Nitrosospira lacus: one gene and its partner. The protein of the gene in region 2 interacts with the protein of the main gene of each other region in a pairwise test. Links are inferred from orthologs where the notes say so. Each region holds a gene or a part of one and is shown on either strand. Other genes may lie near its edges.

Region 1 (8,647 bases), 880 kb from region 2 along the record:
GCCATGCTTTGCATAGAACTGGTGAGTCTTTTCCAGATGAGCGCGATTCAATAATCGCGAATCCGCGCGGCTGAATATCCTGGGACCGAAATAACGTCCGATCCAATAATTCGTGTTGTCGCCGCAAAATGCGGCCAGCATCAGCATTGCCGCCAGCCATTGAACGTCCATGGCGCCGCTTGCGGCAATCGCACCCGCCACGAACAGCAACGAGTCCCCCGGCAGGAACGGTGTCACCACCAACCCGGTCTCACAAAAGATTATCAGGAACAGAATGAGGTAAATCCAGCTGCCGTAATTCTGCACCAGCCAGATGAGATGCTGATCCAGATGCAGGATGATATCGATAAAAGTCGTAAGGAGTTCCAAAACGAGCCTTGGAAAAAACGGAACCGAAACTGCGATGAAACCGGGAAGCGTCTAAAAAGATCGAGACTAAATCAAGGTACCGCTTCCGCCTCTTCCTTCTTTTTTTCCGGCTTGACAATATCCTCGCGCGAGACACCCAGCAACATGAGGAGAGGGCTTGCCACCAGCACCGAGGAATAAATGCCAAACAGGATGCCGATAGTCAGCGCCAACGCAAAGTAATGCAGCGCCTCGCCGCCGAACAACAGCATGGAAATTACGACCATTTGCGTACTGCCATGGGTGATAATGGTGCGCGACATGGTGCGGGTAATTGCATTATCTATGACCTGCGCCACAGGGGCCTTGCGCATCTTGCGGAAATTTTCCCGTATCCGGTCGAATATCACCACCGATTCATTTACCGAATAGCCAAGAATTGCCAATATGGCCGCCAGCACGGTGAGCGAGAACTCCCATTGGAAAAAAGCAAAGAAACCCAGAATGATCACGACGTCATGAAGGTTGGCGATGATCCCGGAGACACCGAATTTCCACTCGAAACGTACCGCCAGATAAGCCACGATACCCAGCGACACGATCAGTAACGCCAGCGCACCGTTCTCGACCAACTCTTTGCCCACTTGGGGGCCGACAAACTCCACCCGGCGTATCTCTGCGGTTTCGTCATCCTGACGCAGGGCGGCAATGACTGTTTCGGACAACTTGGCGCTTGACATATCCGACTTGGCAGGCAGTCTTATCAGCACATCCCGGGATGTGCCGAAATTCTGTACGCTGACATCCGGCATCCCCAGTTTCACGAGTACATTCCGTACCTTGTTGATGTCCGCCGAATGGGTATAGCCGACCTCCATTACCGTGCCGCCGGTAAAATCCACACCCAGATTCAGACCCTTGGTAAAGAGAAAAAATACCGACACAATAAAAGTCAGCAACGAAATGGTGGTGGTATATTTCCCCCAACTCATGAAGGGGATGTCGCGCTTGATTCTGAAAAATTCCATGCGGCCTTTATCTCCTGCTTGTTTTCTGCCTGTTCTTCACTTGTTTTTTACTTATTCGTCACTTACTTTTCAGTCTGGCAGGCCGCTGGGCCCCGCTCATTCCCGGCGTCGGCGCTTGTTCACTCACCGGCTTCCAAACCTGTCCAATGGAAACCTTGTCCAGTTTGCGGCGGCTGCCGTACATTAAATTAACCAAACCGCGCGAAACCATCACCGCACTGAATACCGAAGTCAGAATACCCAGACACAACACCACGGCAAATCCCTTGATGGGACCGCTCCCGAACGCAAATAAAGCGATGCCTGCGATCAAGGTAGTAATGTTGGAATCAAGTATGGTGCCAAATGCCCGTTCATATCCCGCATTAATCGCGGCTTGCGGCGACATGCCGTTGCGAAGCTCATCGCGAACACGTTCATTGATCAGCACATTCGCATCGATTGCCATGCCTATGGTAAGCGCGATCGCCGCCATGCCCGGAAGCGTCAATGTAGCCTGCAAGATCGAGAGCAGGCCGATCAGAAGCAGCAGGTTCACACCCAGCGCCATCACGGAAATGACACCAAACATCAGATAATAGGCCATCATGAAAATGGCGATCGCCAGAAAGCCATACAATGTGGAATTAAACCCGCGTGCGATATTGTCCGCACCCAGACTGGGGCCTACCGTGCGTTCCTCGATGATATCCATCGGCGCGGCCAGCGCTCCGGCACGTAACAGCAGCGCCACATCCCTGGCTTCCTCGGTACTCATGCGTCCGCTGATTTGCACCCTCCCGCCGCCGATCTCCTCGCGGATCACCGGAGCCGTCACGACTTCCGCCTGATTCTTTTCGATCAGCAAAATAGCCATGCGCTTGCCGACATTGTCACGTGTCAATTGTCTGAAAATTCGCGCCCCATTGTTGTCGAGGTTAAGATGCACCGCTGGCTGATTGTTGCTATCGAAACCCGCCTGCGCGTCATTGATGCGATCGCCCGTCAACACTACCTGCTTTTTCACCAGCAACGGACCCCCGCCGCGCTCATTGTAGAGCTCTGTTCCGAACGGAACCTGCCCGCGCAGTGCCGCGGCCAGGTCACGCTCCTCGTCCACCATGCGCACTTCCAGCGTGGCGGTACGTCCCAGAATATCCTTGGCTTTGGCAGTGTCCTGTACACCGGGCAATTGCACGACCACCCGATCAGCTCCAGCCTGTTGAATAATGGGTTCGGCCACACCCAGTTCATTGACGCGGTTGCGCAGCGTGGTGATATTCTGCTGCACGGCGGTATCCTGGATGAGCTTCTGCGCTTCCGGCTTGAGGGTAGCGGTAAGATGAAACTCGTCTCTCACACTCTGCTCACGCAAGCTTAGATCGGCATAGGTCTTCTTGATCTCGGCCTCAGCCTTGGCGCGAGACTCGGGATCACGAAATTTGACAGTGATCATCGAGCTATCCTTATCGAGTCCGATATACTGGATTTTCTGCTCGCGCAGGCTGCTGCGTATATCGGCGCTGAAACGGTCAAGCGCTTTGGAGAGCGCCCCGTGCATATCCACCTGCAGCATGAAATGGACGCCACCCCGCAGGTCAAGTCCCAGATACATGGGCAATGCGCCGATGCTGGTCAACCACTGCGGAGAATTGGGGAGAAGATTCAGCGCCACCATATAACTGTTACCGAGTACCGACTGGAGCGTATCCTTGGCCTTGATCTGCGTATCGGTGTCGGCAAAGCGCACTTTGACACCGCCAGCCTCAAGGAACATTCCGGTAGGGAGAAGGTTAGCCTTCTTTAACGACTCCTCAACCCGCTGCAGCAGTGCGGTATCGGCTTTGGCAGCGGTCCGTAATGGCGAAACCTGCACTGCGGGCGACTCACCATAAAAATTCGGCAGGGTATAGAGCAGTCCGAGCAGTATCGAAACCGCGATAATCAGGTATTTCCAGGCAGGGTAGCGGTTCATGGTTTTGGGATGGATACTAGGGAAAAGAAGGTACAAAAAGGACGATGCCGCACCCTCATGTCTTGCCTTACCGGAATCTGGTTAATCCTTCTCTATACTGTTCAAGGTTCCCTTGGGCAGCAGGGTCTGTATGGCAGTCTTTTGAATGACGATCTGCACATTTTCGGCAATCTGGAGTATTACGTAATTACCGCTGACCTTGCTCACGCGTCCCAGCTGACCCCCTGTGGTCGCCACCTCGTCGCCCTTTTGCAGCGCCTCTATCATCAGTTTCTGTTCCTTGGCGCGCTTCGCCTGAGGACGAATCAGCAGAAGGTAAAATACGGCGAATATGCCGATCAGCGGAAGCAGGCTCATAAAATCAGCACCTGTTGGAGCAGAAGCGGCCTGGGCGAAAGCTTCACTAATCAACATGACATTCTCCGATGATAGTTGAAAAAAAACGCGATTTTAGCATGATGCGGCGCGGGCTTGAAATTCTTGCGCATAATCTTCAAACTTGCCCATCTCGATTGCGACACGGATTTCACCCATTAACTGCTGGTAGTAATACAGATTGTGCAGCGTATTGAGACGGGCGCCAAGGATCTCATTGATCCGTTGCAAATGATGCAGATAAGCGCGCGTAAAATGGCGGCACGTATAACAGCCGCACTGCGCATCCGGCGGCGCCGTATCGAGGCGGTACCGGCTGTTGCGCAGCTTGATTATCCCGTTGCGCGTAAACAGCCAGCCATTGCGCGCATTGCGCGTAGGGAGTACGCAGTCGAACATGTCCACTCCCTGCGCTACCGCGTTGACGATATCCGCAGGCGTTCCGACACCCATCAGGTAGCGCGGCCGCTCGGCGGGCAGGCGGGGCGCGACATGCCTGAGAATGCGCTGCATGTCATCCTTGGGCTCGCCCACCGATAGCCCCCCGATGGCATAACCGTCGAAACCGATATCCCGTAGTTCCATAAGAGATTTATCACGCAGATTCTCGTACATCCCCCCCTGGACGATACCGAACAATGCATTGGGATTTCCCCCATCATTATCATGCGCACGTTTTGAGCGTTCCGCCCAGCGCAAACTCAATTCCATGGATTTACCGGCTCTGGGCTCGTCCGCCGGATAAGGCGTGCACTCGTCGAAAATCATCGCAATGTCGGAATTGAGTATGCGCTGGATGCGCATCGATTCCTCCGGGGTAAGAAAACACGTATCGCCATTCACCGGCGAGCGAAACTTGACCCCCTGTTCGGTAATCTTGTTCAGAACCCCCAGGCTGAATACCTGAAACCCCCCGGAATCGGTCAGTATGGGCCCATTCCAGCCCATGAAGCCATGGAGCCCGCCATGCGCCTCGATCACGTCGAGGCCGGGACGCAGCCACAAATGGAAGGTGTTGCCAAGCACAATATGCGCGTTAACTTCCCGCAACTCCGCGGGCGACATTGTTTTTACCGCACCGTAGGTTCCAACCGGCATGAACGCGGGTGTTTCCACCACGCCATGCATGAGCGTCAGAGTGGCACGGCGAGCCAGGCCGTCACTGCGGTGAAGTTGAAATCTCATGTTGGGTCACGCATGATATTGATGAGCGCCTGGCGGCAAACGATTTTTACCGGTGAAAAAATATTATAAATTTCATTACTTCGAGCTTTGACGCGAAATCCAGCCCAAACCAGCAGCGGCGTGCCTGCACGTCACAGGATACCGGCTGCCGCCGGTATGACCCTTGTACTGTCCACTCGAGGACCCGTACAAGAGGATTCAGGTTTATGATCCCCTTTCGATCAGCATGGCATCACCATAGCTGAAAAAACGATAGCGCTCATTTATTGCGTGCTGATAAGCGCGGCGAATATTTTCCGCTCCCCCAAATGCAGACACAAGCATCAGGAGAGTTGAACGGGGCAAATGAAAATTGGTCAGCAAACGCTCCACCACACGCAAGCGATAGCCCGGCGTAATAAAAATATCCGTATCGCCATGACCCGATTGCAGTTCGCCCTTACCGGCCGCGGCCGCCGCTTCCAGCGCTCGCAGTGATGTCGTCCCGATCGCCAGCACCCGCCCGCCACCGGCTTTCGCGCGCCTGATCGAGTCCACCGTTTCCTGCGGCACATCAAAAATTTCTTTGTGCATTTTGTGATCGGCAATGTTCTCCACCCGCACGGGCTGGAATGTGCCCAACCCTACATGCAGCGTCACGTGCGCAAGCACCACACCCATTTCGCTTAATGTGCTCAGCATGCTTTCATCGAAATGCAGACCTGCGGTAGGCGCCGCAACGGCACCCGCCTGTTTCGCGTAAACTGTCTGGTAGCGCGCTTCGTCCGTTTCTGTCGCCGGGCGTGAAATATAAGGCGGCAGCGGCAGACTGCCATAGCATTCCAGTAACTCGATCACTGTCCGCTCATGATCGAAGCGCAAGGTATAAAGATCCTGCTCATGCGCCAATACCGTCACCTCGATTGCATCCGCGAGAAGAAGCTTGGAGCCGGGTTTCGGTGAATGACTGGCGCGAATGACCGTCAGCGCGCAATGCGCGTCCAGTACCCGTTCTACCATCACCTCCACCCTGCCGCCGCTGCTCTTCACGCCAAACAAGCGCGCCTTGATGACGCGAGTATCATTGAATACCATCACGTCACCGGCGCGTAAATATCTGGGCAAATCAGCAAACATCGCATCCCGCAGCACGCCGCTTGATCCTTCGAGATGCAGCATGCGGCTGCTGGCCCGCTCCTCGGTCGGGAACTGCGTAACCAGCTCGGAGGGAAGATCGAAATCGAAATCCTGAATTTTCATCGCGCGTATTATACCGATGTGGGCTGTCCCGGTTGCCGCAACCTATGTTTTCAGTAATAATGCCCCTCGTGAAAAGTATTGCCGGGATGGCGGAATTGGTAGACGCACGGGACTCAAAATCCCGCGACTGTGAGGTCATGGGGGTTCGATTCCCCCTCCCGGCACCACGGATCAGCTAATATATTTAGTTTATTCAATAAGCTACGATGGACTTAGTTTCCTTGCGGTGGTGCTTTTGTGGTACCGCACATAAAACTACGGCTCTAAAGCATATTCAGAGTGTCAATCCGATTCGTCTATCAGAGGATTTCATTCTCCCGCTTGTTGAATCGGCCGGTCTCGGTGCGTAACCGGGATAGCTCCATCTGTTCCGGTGTGACTACCTTGGCTCCAGACCGTTGAGCTTGCCTGCCGCGCTGCAGCCTTAACTCAGTTCCGCAACGTCTGGTCGCTGACCCCCAGCTCCTTACTTACCGCGCCGGCGGTCAGCCCTTCCTCGATGTGCTTGACTGCTAATTTCTTGAACTCGGTTGTATATTCCTGCTCCGGTATCTTCATCATCTTCCTCTCCAATGGGACTTCTATTTTACATACCCTTGGAAGACGATTTTTCGGGGGAAGCTCAGGTTGGTTTACGCGTAATAAACTGAGTCATTTGCTAATCTCCCCACGCCGGGAAAGCCTTGGAAGGTAACGTTCTGTTGACCAACTCGAATCCCTTTTCATTCATGCAGGCCAATACATATTCATCAACGTAACTCAACCAGACGGCAGTCCCGGTATCTGCGTAATTATCCTTATTGGCCTGATTCCTTGCTACAACTCGACATTCCTTTAGTGCCGCCATGTAAGGTACCCGTTCTCCTCCACGAGTATATTCTCCGTAGTAAGTAGAGGGAGTCGTCGAACATCCGGCCAACCCAACCAGAAACAGCGCCGCACTCATTCTCATTTTTGCCCCTCCCTGTTGAATAACACATTTCATTGTGTGCTAATGGATGATTTAATAACCGAAGCAAAATCTACAGAGTTTGCCCCGTCTACCTTAGCGGCTGAAAGGCCATTTTGTGGGACTCTTGTTGTACTTTTTCAGACTCGCCGTCACCACAGGAACCAGCATTGACGCGGCTTTGTGGTAACAGTTGGAGTGCCTTATTCCCCTCCCGGCACCAACACAGTGCATCGGTGATTATCACAGCACGCCGAAAACCCTGTAAATACGCGGTATAAGCAATAAAATTCGTATCACAACATATCAAAGAATAAAAAAATGCGATAATTTTTCTCGGTCAGTCGAGGTTGTTTTCATCACACCGCTTAAAAATACGCGAATTTCGGACGCTGGGAATAGTTCTCCATTGCCTGCTGACGTCAAACTCCCCCGCGCACTCTCGTTTCGTCATAAGCCTTAGATCCCTGCAATATGCGGCAATTGTCACGCTATCCGCCGCACCTCCTCCAGTAAAGATTTTGATAGAGCGGTTACTAACATATGATCCCGCTGCGCTGCCTTGTTCGATCGGAGCATGACCTATCTCAATACGGGCCTTCTGAAGCTCTTCTGGGCATCACGTAATTAGACCCGCCATCTCCATGGCACGCATAGATCTTCAGTCATGGTTATCCTCGAATTAGCCTATGGTTTCCAGTCTTGAAAGATTATCTTGACTATGAAATAAACGCTGCTATGAATAAATTCAGGGACCTTATAAAGTTCGGGGGCTACCCTTCATTCGAAATGACTAGAGGTTAAATGATATTCATGATTCTTATCCATGACATTTAATTTCCATTCGTAATTGGCTGGATAATTTGTGCCGTACTCAAACCAAGGAGGTGACTATCATGAAACAGACGCGCGTGATCGGAGTCTTGGCCATTTTGGCGGGAATATGGGGAGGGTTTGGCCCCACCGAAGTTATTCCGGCATCCCAGGCAGAGACAATAAAGCCTTCGAAGACAATCAAAACGGAGTATCAATATGCTGCAAAAGTCGTCTGTTCGCTATTGCTGCCGCATCAGGACGGTACCTTGGCCAAAGGTACCTACCGCACGACCGTCAATATACACAATCCTACCAACAAGCAAATCACTGTTGCCGCCAAGGTGGCGCTTGCAACACAGTTTGGCTCCGAACCAGGCCCCTTCGGCGTAACGCCATTCAAGGAAGCTGTGCTCCAGCCGGACGGGGCGGTTGGTATGAGCTGCTTTGACGTTGCGGGCTACTTTTGCCCCATCGACGGAGTTTGTGTCGATTTCGCGTTCCTGGAAGGATTCCTGGTTATAAAAAGTCCCGTGCCTTTGGATGTTGTCGGCGTGTATACCGCCCGCCACACGGATGGAGAGGTGGAGTCCATCGATGTCGAAACCGTACAGCCCAAGCAAGTTCGCGAGATGGTTAAGGTGGGATCAACAGAGACCACTAAACCGGGCGGTGGGAAGCGTGTCGATTATCCGCCCAAAGGTAGCCCCGCGTACGGCGATAAGGAACCTAAGCAAATGTGCGGCGGGATAGCCG
Region 2 (8,764 bases):
ATAACCGCAGCCCGAGCCAATTTCCAACACTTTACCGAGACCGGAACCTGCGCGTAGCAACTCGCTCATACGCGCCACAATAAATGGGCTGGAAATGGTCTGCCCAAAATTGATCGGCAAGGCAGTATCATCATAGGCGCGACTGGCCAGAACCTCTTCAATAAAAATGTGACGGGGAATGGCGCTCATCGCACCCAGAACCACTTCATCAACGATTCCTTGCTTGCGCAGACGCTCGATCATGCGGCCGCGAGTACGCTGGGACGTCATACCGATTCCGGAATGATGAGTGTTCAAACTAAAGTACCTTGAACTTGAACAGATGGCTTGTCACCATATAACACGACGTAAAAATGCTTTTACTACAACTTCAACCACTGTTTTACCGCATCCAACTGCCCATAGCGGGTCAGGTCGATTTGTAACGGTGTTACCGATACCCGGTTACGCTCGATCGCAAGAAAATCCGTACCTTCTCCAGCATCCTGGGCAGATCCCGCAGCACCTACCCAGTAAACTGTTTCACCCCGTGGACTTTTCGATTTGACTACCGCTTCGGCCTTGTGGCGGCGGCCAAGCCGGGTTACCTCCATGCCTTGCAATTCGTCATAGGGAACATCGGGCACATTGACGTTGAGTAATACCGGCCCGTGGAGCCTATCGCTCTCAAAACGTTGCACCATTTCTGTTGCAATACGTGCGGCGGTAGCGAAATTCCCGGCGGATAAACTGGCGAGGGAAACGGCGAGGGAGGGGACACCCAGCAAAAAGCCTTCGGTGGCGGCGGCTACCGTCCCGGAATAAACCGTATCGTCACCCATGTTGGCACCATCATTGATGCCGGATACGACCATGTCAGGCAATGTATCCAGCATGCCCGTAACCGCCAGATGCACGCAATCCGTGGGTGTGCCATTCACGTAGTAGAAGCCATTGTGGGACTTGCGCAGATTAAGCGGGCGATCCAGCGTAAGGGAATTACTGGCGCCACTCCGGTCACGCTCCGGTGCGACCACGATGATATCCGCGATAGTGGAAAGCGCTTCCGCAAGACAGGCAAGGCCTGGCGCAAAATACCCGTCGTCATTGCTGAGCAATATGCGCATTCGATTCGAATATACCCAGGTGATTGTGTTACTTATCAGGGGGCAAGCATATGCTTGAAAAAACAATCGACTTGCGGATCTGATTGGTCGGGGCGAGAGGATTTGAACCTCCGACCACTTGCACCCCATGCAAGTACGCTACCAGGCTGCGCTACGCCCCGAAGCATAAATTATAGCAAACAAGCCAAGAGATGAGGAACCTCTATTGATGCCCAGTGGGATAAGGCGTGAAATAAACAAGGATCTGTGAATAAGTCCCCGACGTGGTCGCAGGGTGCAATAGAGGCTTCACGAGGCAAGACCCATAGTCAGGGAAGCGAAGACGAGAAGGGTCGATTCCACTCCAGGACTGCCATTCGCGCCTCCGGAACGGCTGAATCACAACGCAGATGTATGTTATAACGCTGTAAGCTAACCGGACACTGCCGAGTTCTTTCATGAAAAAAATTCTGTTATGGCTATGCTGTCTGCCGCTCGCAGCATGTGCACCCCAGAAGGGGTTGAAGGGATTCGATAGTGAATTTGATGGTGGCAAATCCTGGGCTGAACTGCAGGCACAACTGCCGGCCTACCCCAAGACGGAGAATCTGCTGCCATTTGACGCCGGCCCTGCCAGCGATAATCTTCATTACATTGATGCTCCCTCCATCGCGGTGGGAGAGGATGGCATAGTGCGCTACACCCTGGTAATCAAGTCACCCGAAGGAGCGATGAACATAAGCTACGAGGGTATGCGATGTGCAACCGATGGTGCGAGAGAGAGTGTGAGAGCGGAAATATTAATATTGAAATTTCAGGTCACCGAAAAAAGGCTCTACGCCATTGGCCGTGACGATAAGACCTGGGTACGGACAAGGATATCGAAATGGGAGGAACTCGAAGATATATCCCAGCATTATGCGCAACGCGCGCTTTCCAGATATTTCTTCTGCCCGGCTAATATTATGGTAAGAAATAGGGAAGAAGCCATTCAGGCGCTGAGGAGAGGCAGCCATCCGCGCGTAATTCAGTAACCAGTGGTAGACACTGGATTCACCCTTGAAGAGGCCATCGCGACAGGGAGTTCCGTGCCAGTTGCAGCCATCCAAATCCAAGGCCGGGACGATTCAGACATCACTTCGGGAAGAAGGATTGAGCAGCCTCTTGCGTGCAAGCCACTTGCGCAGCTCCTCCAAGATGAACATGGCTGCCGCGAAAGGAATGACGAAACCCCAGACCTCTTCTCCAATGGGCGCCGTTCCGAGGAAAGAATTTCCCCAAGGCGTATAGTTGATCAACAAGAGAATGGCAATTTCCGATATCACCCCTAAAATAATCAGCGAATTGCCAAGAAATCCGGTTGAAAAGACTGACCGGGTCGCGCTTCTGCATAGGAACACGTTTACGATCTGCATCACAATTATGGTGCTCAAGCAAGCGGTAGTGGCTTGCATGTAGACGGGATCCTGGGCCGCCAGGTTCTGGCCATACTTCCATCCGGCACCGTTAAGAACAAAGAAAAAGGCCGCCATGGCGGCAGCTGCCTCGATCAGACCCAAAAAGAGATAGGCGCGGAATGCCAAGGGCCAGTTCATAAGCCTTTCGCTCTGCGGGCGAGGAGGACGCCGCATGATCTGCGGGTCGGGTCGTTCGATACCAAGGCCGAGGGCGGCAAGCGTGTCGGACCCCATGTCGATGGACAGCGCTTGGATCGGCGTCAACGCCAAGGGTATTTTGAAGAGCAGGAAACCAAGGTAAGGAATCAACTCGGCAACATTGTGGACCAGGACGTAAGTGAGGAATTTACGGATATTTTCGAATACAGCGCGTCCCTCCTCGATTGCATTTACGATGCTGGCAAAATTGTCGTCCAGTAGCACCATGTCGGCTGCCTCCTTAGCCACGTCCGTGCCGGCAATGCCCATGGCGATACCGATATGCGCAGCCTTCAGCGCTGGCGCATCATTGACGCCGTCGCCGGTGACGGCCACGATATGCCTCTTTTTCTTCAATGCCTCGACGATTCGCATCTTCTGGTCGGCGACGACCCGCGCGAAGATGACCTCTTGTGCGTCCAAGGCAAGCTGCAGCTGGATGCTTGAGAACCGCCTGAGCTGTTCTCCAGTAATGATGGTTGGATTGTCGGACTTAACCATTCCTATTTCGCGGGCGATCGCCGTGGCGGTCCCGGGGTGATCGCCAGTAACCATGATTACTTTGATCCCAGCCTCTTGGCATTTGCGGAGTGCTTCCGGCACTTCGGGCCTGGGTGGGTCTTCCAGTCCCGCCAGCCCCACAAAAACCAGGTCCTCCTCCAGCCTCTCCCGATCATAACCCACGGCCAGCTTCCTGCAGGCGAACGCTAGCACCCGCAGGCCCTGGTACGCCATCGCATCCTGCGCTTGCACGATGCTCGCTTTTATCTCGATGTCAAGGAGCTGAATCTCGCCGTCAATGATAACGTGCTGGCAAAGAGGAAGCACTGACTCGGGCGCACCTTTGCAATAAAGGACTGCACCTTCAGGCGCTTGGTGCACGGTGGATAACCGCATGCGGTCGGCATCGAACGCAATCTCGTCCAATCGCGGATAGACGGGAAGACCGGAACCGAGGTCCCGTGCCATTTCCACCAGCGCGACTTCCATGGGATCGCCCAGAAAGGCCGATTTTCCGTGACCTCCTGTTTCCTTCAGATCGTGGCACATCCAGGCAGTCAGGAAGAAGGGCTGATAGAGATCTACAAGGCCCTTTTTTTCTTTTACTCCGGCAGGCGAATCGAGAGTTTTGCCTAGATAGAGTCGCCGGACCATCATGTTGCCTTGGGTCAGCGTACCGGTCTTATCGGTGCAAATTACCGTCGTTGAGCCAAGTGTCTCGACCGAGGGCAGATAGCGGATAAGGACGTTGCGTTTTGCCATGCGCTGTGTGGCTAGCACGAGCGCCAAGGTCAACGTGGGGAGCAACCCTTCTGGCACCATGGCGACGATAATGCCAATCGCGAAAATAAAGGCTTTCCAGAATGGAATGCCAATCATCCAGCCGAGTGAGAAGAACAGGAGACCGATCAGTACCGCGAGAATTGCGGTCAAGCGGCTTAAGTGTGCGATCTCCTTGCGCAGCGGCGAGACCTCCTCTCCGGCCGTTTGGGTTAGATGCGCGATCTTGCCGAATTCGGTGTGCACCCCGGTAGCGAAAACAACGACCTTGGCCTGCCCGGATACCATCAAGGTGCCGGCAAGCACGATGTTCTTGCTATCGATCAAGTTGTCCGCTTCGGATGGGCCTGCCTCACGCATTTTGGGCAGCGATTCACCCGTGACGGCCGCATTATTGACTCGTGCGCCAAATGCCTCGATCAGCCGACAGTCCGCGGGGATCTTATCACCCTGCTCCAGGTGGACGATATCTCCGGGGACCAGTTGCTCCGCAGGCACTCGCGTAACCTTGCCTTCGCGCAATACCTGGGCCTGTTGCGGCAGCAGTTTGCGCAACGCCGCAAGCGTTTGTTCGACGCGATACTCCTGCCAGAAGGAAAACAGCCCGCTCACCAGGATCACGGTCACGATGGCGTAGCCAACTTTCGCCATATCCTGGCCGGGATCACTCCAGTCAGCAAAAAAAGCCAGTCCCGCGGCAACCCACAAGATCAGCGAAAAAAAAGTTGTGAACTCCTTGATGAAGCGGAGCCACACAGGCGCGCGAACCACTTTCTCCACCTCGTTGCGGCCATATTCGTGCAGCCGGCGTTCAACTTCAGCGCAGCATAGACCTGCCGCAGTGCTTTTCAGGCTCGCGACGGCATCAAGCGGAGACAACTGATGGATTCTCATGGAAATCTCGCTAAGAGGTCTCCCCGTTTAAGTAATACATTGAGTAATGAATACATCACTCTCAATCTAGCAGCAAGAACTGCTCATACCAACAATCACGCAAGGACAGAAAGAAAGGGAGATGCTGTTTGCCCACCTCAAGCGCATCCTGGAACTGGATCGATTGCGATTACGTGGCCTCGGCGGTGCGTGCGCAGATGAGTTTCTATTGGCGGCGACCGCCCAGAATCTACGACGAAAATTTCGTCGGATTTTCAACGGAATAGGTCGCTATCGGCCTACGGGACTTGAAGAATCGAAGCTAAAAGCGATTTGGCGCGGACTCACTGAGGATTTATTCCGAGATTCGCTAAGACCGAAGCAGCGACACAACACTTTTGATCTCGCCTCGCAGCAATGTCAAATCGACTGTCGGGGAAAAGGTTACGGCTGCGGCAGCATTAGCCAATGCCGGCTCGAACATATTTTGTCCCAGACGGCTGCGAGCGCCGTGGATGGTAAAACCATGCTCGTAAAGTAATTCCCGAATACGGCGAACCAGCAGCACTTCATGGTGCTGATAATATCGGCGGTTGCCCCGTCGTTTGACAGGCTTCAACTGCGCAAATTCCTGTTCCCAATAGCGCAACACATGCGGTTTGACGCCACACAACTCGCTAACCTCGCCAATCGTGAAATAACGCTTCGCCGGAATGGGCATTAAAGCGCTACTGGGCGTTATGTTTTCCATGCTGGTTTTTTTCAACCATTGCCTTCAGTTTCTGGCTGGCGTGGAAGGTCACCACACGCCGCGCGGTAATGGGTATTTCTTCACCGGTCTTGGGATTGCGGCCCGGACGTTGCCGTTTGTCGCGCAATTGGAAATTACCGAAACCTGAAAGTTTCACAGCATCTCCAGTTTGCAGCGCGGCGCGAACCTCCTCGTAGAAGGATTCCACCATATCCTTCGCTTCGCGCTTGTTGAACCCAACTTTCTCGAACAGCAAATCCGCCAGTTCAGCCTTTGTTAAGGTCATACTCTCCCTCACCTGTTTATTTACGTTTTTGGATGCGGCTAAATCAGCCATTCCTTTTCAATTACGCAGTCTGGCGCCAAACTGATTTTCCAGAATATTTATCAACTTTGTCATAACCAGGTCCACTTCCGCGTCAGTTAGTGTTTTTTGAGTATCTTGCAATAACACACGGAATGCAAGACTTTTTTTGCCATTTTCCATCCCCTTTCCACGATACACATCGAACAGGGAAATTTCCAGAATCATGGGTGATTTTTCCGCTTTCATACCATCCAACAGCGCCTGCGCGGCAACCTCCTCCGCCACCACCACAGCGATATCGCGTCGTATCAGCGGAAATTTTGATATCTCCGCAGCCATCGGCAGCTTTCTTGTCAGCAAGATGTCCAGATCCAATTCGAACAGTACCGCAGAATCAGGCAAACCAAGTTTTTGCCGCCAACGGGGATGAAGCTCTCCGACATAGCCGGCGATTCTTTCACCCAAACGGATTCGGGCCGACTTACCGGGATGCAGAGTGGGATGAGAAGCCACTTCAAAATGAGGCAGTGCCGGCCAGAATAATGCTTCGATATCCGCCTTCGCGTCATAAAAATCCACTCCGCGAGCGGAGATTCCCCACTGCTCGGCCATGGCGTCTCCATAGCTGAGTCCGGCCAGTTTCTCCGGCTGTGCGTAAGTCTCACCTTTTTTCAGGAAACAACATCCGATCTCGAACAGCCGCACTCTGGCTTGTTTGCGATTAAGATTGAATTGCAAGTTCGATATAAGGCCGCCAAGCAGGCTGCTACGCATCACATCCATCTGGCTGGATAGCGGATTTCTCAATGCCACCGGCGCTTCCTCCCCCGACAGCTCCAATTCCCATGAAGCATCCACGAAGGCATAGTTGATGACTTCCTGGTAGTCTCGTCCTATCAGAATCTGCCGCAATTGTGCCGGTGCGTGCATGGATTCAGGTGCGGGCAGCATGCGCAGATCCGCATGGGGAAAGGCTGCCGGGATATGGTTATATCCGTAAATGCGCGCCAATTCTTCAATCAGGTCTTCTTCTATGGCGAGATCGAAACGGTAAGTCGGTGGCACTACACGGAACACACCGGCTGTAGTGGAAAAATTGAATTGCAGGCGCCGTAGTATTGCGGCGGCCGTGGTCTCATCAAGCGTTATACCCAGCACTCTTCGCGACCGTTCCAACCGCAGATCAATCGGATTGCGTGACGGCAATTTACCCCTGACCTCGTTAATCGGGCCCGCCCTGCCGCCGCAAATATCGAGCACCAGGCTCGTGGCGCGTTCCATCGCATCGCGCGTGGCGGCAAAATCCACACCGCGCTCAAAACGGTGAGCGGAGTCGGAACTGAAACCCAGGCGGAATGATTTACCGGCGATCACCTCCTGACTGAAAAATGCACTCTCCAGAAACAGGCCGGTTGTGCCTTGCTGCACGCCACTTTCATTCCCCCCCATGATACCCGCGAGCGCCAGCGGCTTGGCCTCATCGGCGATCACGAGCATGTCGGGTTGCAAAACGAGGCCCTCACCATTCAGCAATTGGAGCGTTTCGCCAGATCCGGCATAGCGTACATGGATTGCACCCGTACCCGCATGCCCGCCCTCAATCCGGGTCAGGTCGAAGGCATGAAGCGGTTGACCGGTTTCCAGCATGACATAGTTGGTCACGTCCACCACCGCGTTGATCGTGCGTATCCCGCTACGCTCCAGGCGGCGAATCATCCATTGGGGCGTGGGAACGTCGAGGGATATTTCACGTACCACCCGGCCACAGTAAAGTGGGCAGGCGTCCGGCGCATCCACGTATACTGCCAGACTTTCGGCAATCCGATCCTGAACCGGTTCGATTTCAAGCGGGTTAAGAATTTCGGAAGTAATCGCCGCGACTTCCCGCGCTATTCCGGATAGTCCGAGGCAATCGGCACGGTTGGGTGTCAGCTTGAGTGTAATAAGGGTATCATCGAGCTCGTAATAATCGCGAAAGTCCACACCCGCTGGCGCATCACCAGGCAACAGCAATAAACCCGGCCCGGTTTCTTCCAAACCGAGTTCCCTGGCTGAACACAACATGCCCGTGGATTCGACTCCCCGTATCCTCGCCTGTTTGATGACAACCCCGGGCAGTTGCGCACCGACCAAGGCACATGGCACTTTTATTCCGGCGCGAACATTCATCGCACCACAGACGATTTGTAGCGGCTGGTTACTCGCGGCGGGACCCGCGTTCACTTGGCAAACATTGAGATGATCGGCATCCGGATGTTTTTCCACTGACAGAACTTCGGCCACCACCACCTTGTGGAAGACCGGGGCGACAGGCTCGGCGGCTTCCACTTCCAGACCCGCCATGGTCAGTGCTTGGGCGAGTTCGCGAGTAGATAATGGCGGATTAACGAAGGTACGAAGCCAATTTTCTGAGAATTTCATGAGCACCTGGGTTACCGCGAAAGAAACGGTTCATGTTCTATGGGTATTTCTACAAAAATCCGGGCCTGGTGGAATCTCCGCTCCGCGGATGCCCATCCGTCTGGCGATCACTTACGCTTGGAGTTATTTCCTAATTTGTCAAAGCACTCTTCCGCAACCCATGGGAAATTCTTGCGCCCACTGTTGATTAACCGGAACCGGATAAATGGGTAATACGATTGACTGAAGCGCTCTAATTGAACTGCTTAAGGAATCGCAAATCATTCTCGAAAAACAAGCGCAGGTCGTTCACGCCATATCTCAGCATCGCCAGCCGTTCCACTCCCATGCCAAAAGCGAAACCAATATATTTTTCACTATCTATACCGACATGCTTAAAAACGTTGGGATG

The links.
Region 1: the proteins of pheT (region 2) and secD interact in binary tests that used the Escherichia coli proteins (3 or more experiments, as listed by UniProt). The link is inferred for Nitrosospira lacus from one-to-one orthologs.

The regions. Positions count from the first base shown.
Region 1 is NZ_CP021106.3:121,389-130,035, forward strand. What follows is about bases 883-3,797. They hold secD (protein translocase subunit SecD), read right to left. Parts: upstream 3,331-3,797; coding sequence 1,435-3,330; downstream 883-1,434. Other genes in these bases: secF (protein translocase subunit SecF), read right to left, coding at 883-1,376; yajC (preprotein translocase subunit YajC), read right to left, coding at 3,412-3,744; tgt (tRNA guanosine(34) transglycosylase Tgt), read right to left, coding at 3,781-3,797. In the rest of the region: EBAPG3_RS00540 (DedA family protein), read right to left, coding at 1-369; more of secF, read right to left, coding at 441-882; more of tgt, read right to left, coding at 3,798-4,890; tRNA preQ1(34) S-adenosylmethionine ribosyltransferase-isomerase QueA, read right to left, coding at 5,095-6,129; EBAPG3_RS14855 (hypothetical protein), read right to left, coding at 6,788-7,081; EBAPG3_RS00580 (hypothetical protein), read left to right, coding at 7,975-8,647. UniProt on the Escherichia coli protein: Part of the Sec protein translocase complex. Interacts with the SecYEG preprotein conducting channel. SecDF uses the proton motive force (PMF) to complete protein translocation after the ATP-dependent function of SecA.
Region 2 is NZ_CP021106.3:1,005,894-1,014,657, reverse strand. Bases 5,682-8,764 are described here. They hold pheT (phenylalanine--tRNA ligase subunit beta), read right to left. Parts: upstream 8,374-8,764; coding sequence 5,989-8,373; downstream 5,682-5,988. Other genes in these bases: pheS (phenylalanine--tRNA ligase subunit alpha), read right to left, coding at 8,606-8,764; EBAPG3_RS04485 (integration host factor subunit alpha), read right to left, coding at 5,682-5,982. Also shown: EBAPG3_RS04515 (protein-L-isoaspartate(D-aspartate) O-methyltransferase), read right to left, coding at 1-297; 5'/3'-nucleotidase SurE, read right to left, coding at 363-1,106; EBAPG3_RS04500 (CNP1-like family protein), read left to right, coding at 1,544-2,119; EBAPG3_RS04495 (cation-translocating P-type ATPase), read right to left, coding at 2,213-4,915; EBAPG3_RS04490 (MerR family transcriptional regulator), read right to left, coding at 5,265-5,645; more of EBAPG3_RS04485, read right to left, coding at 5,623-5,681.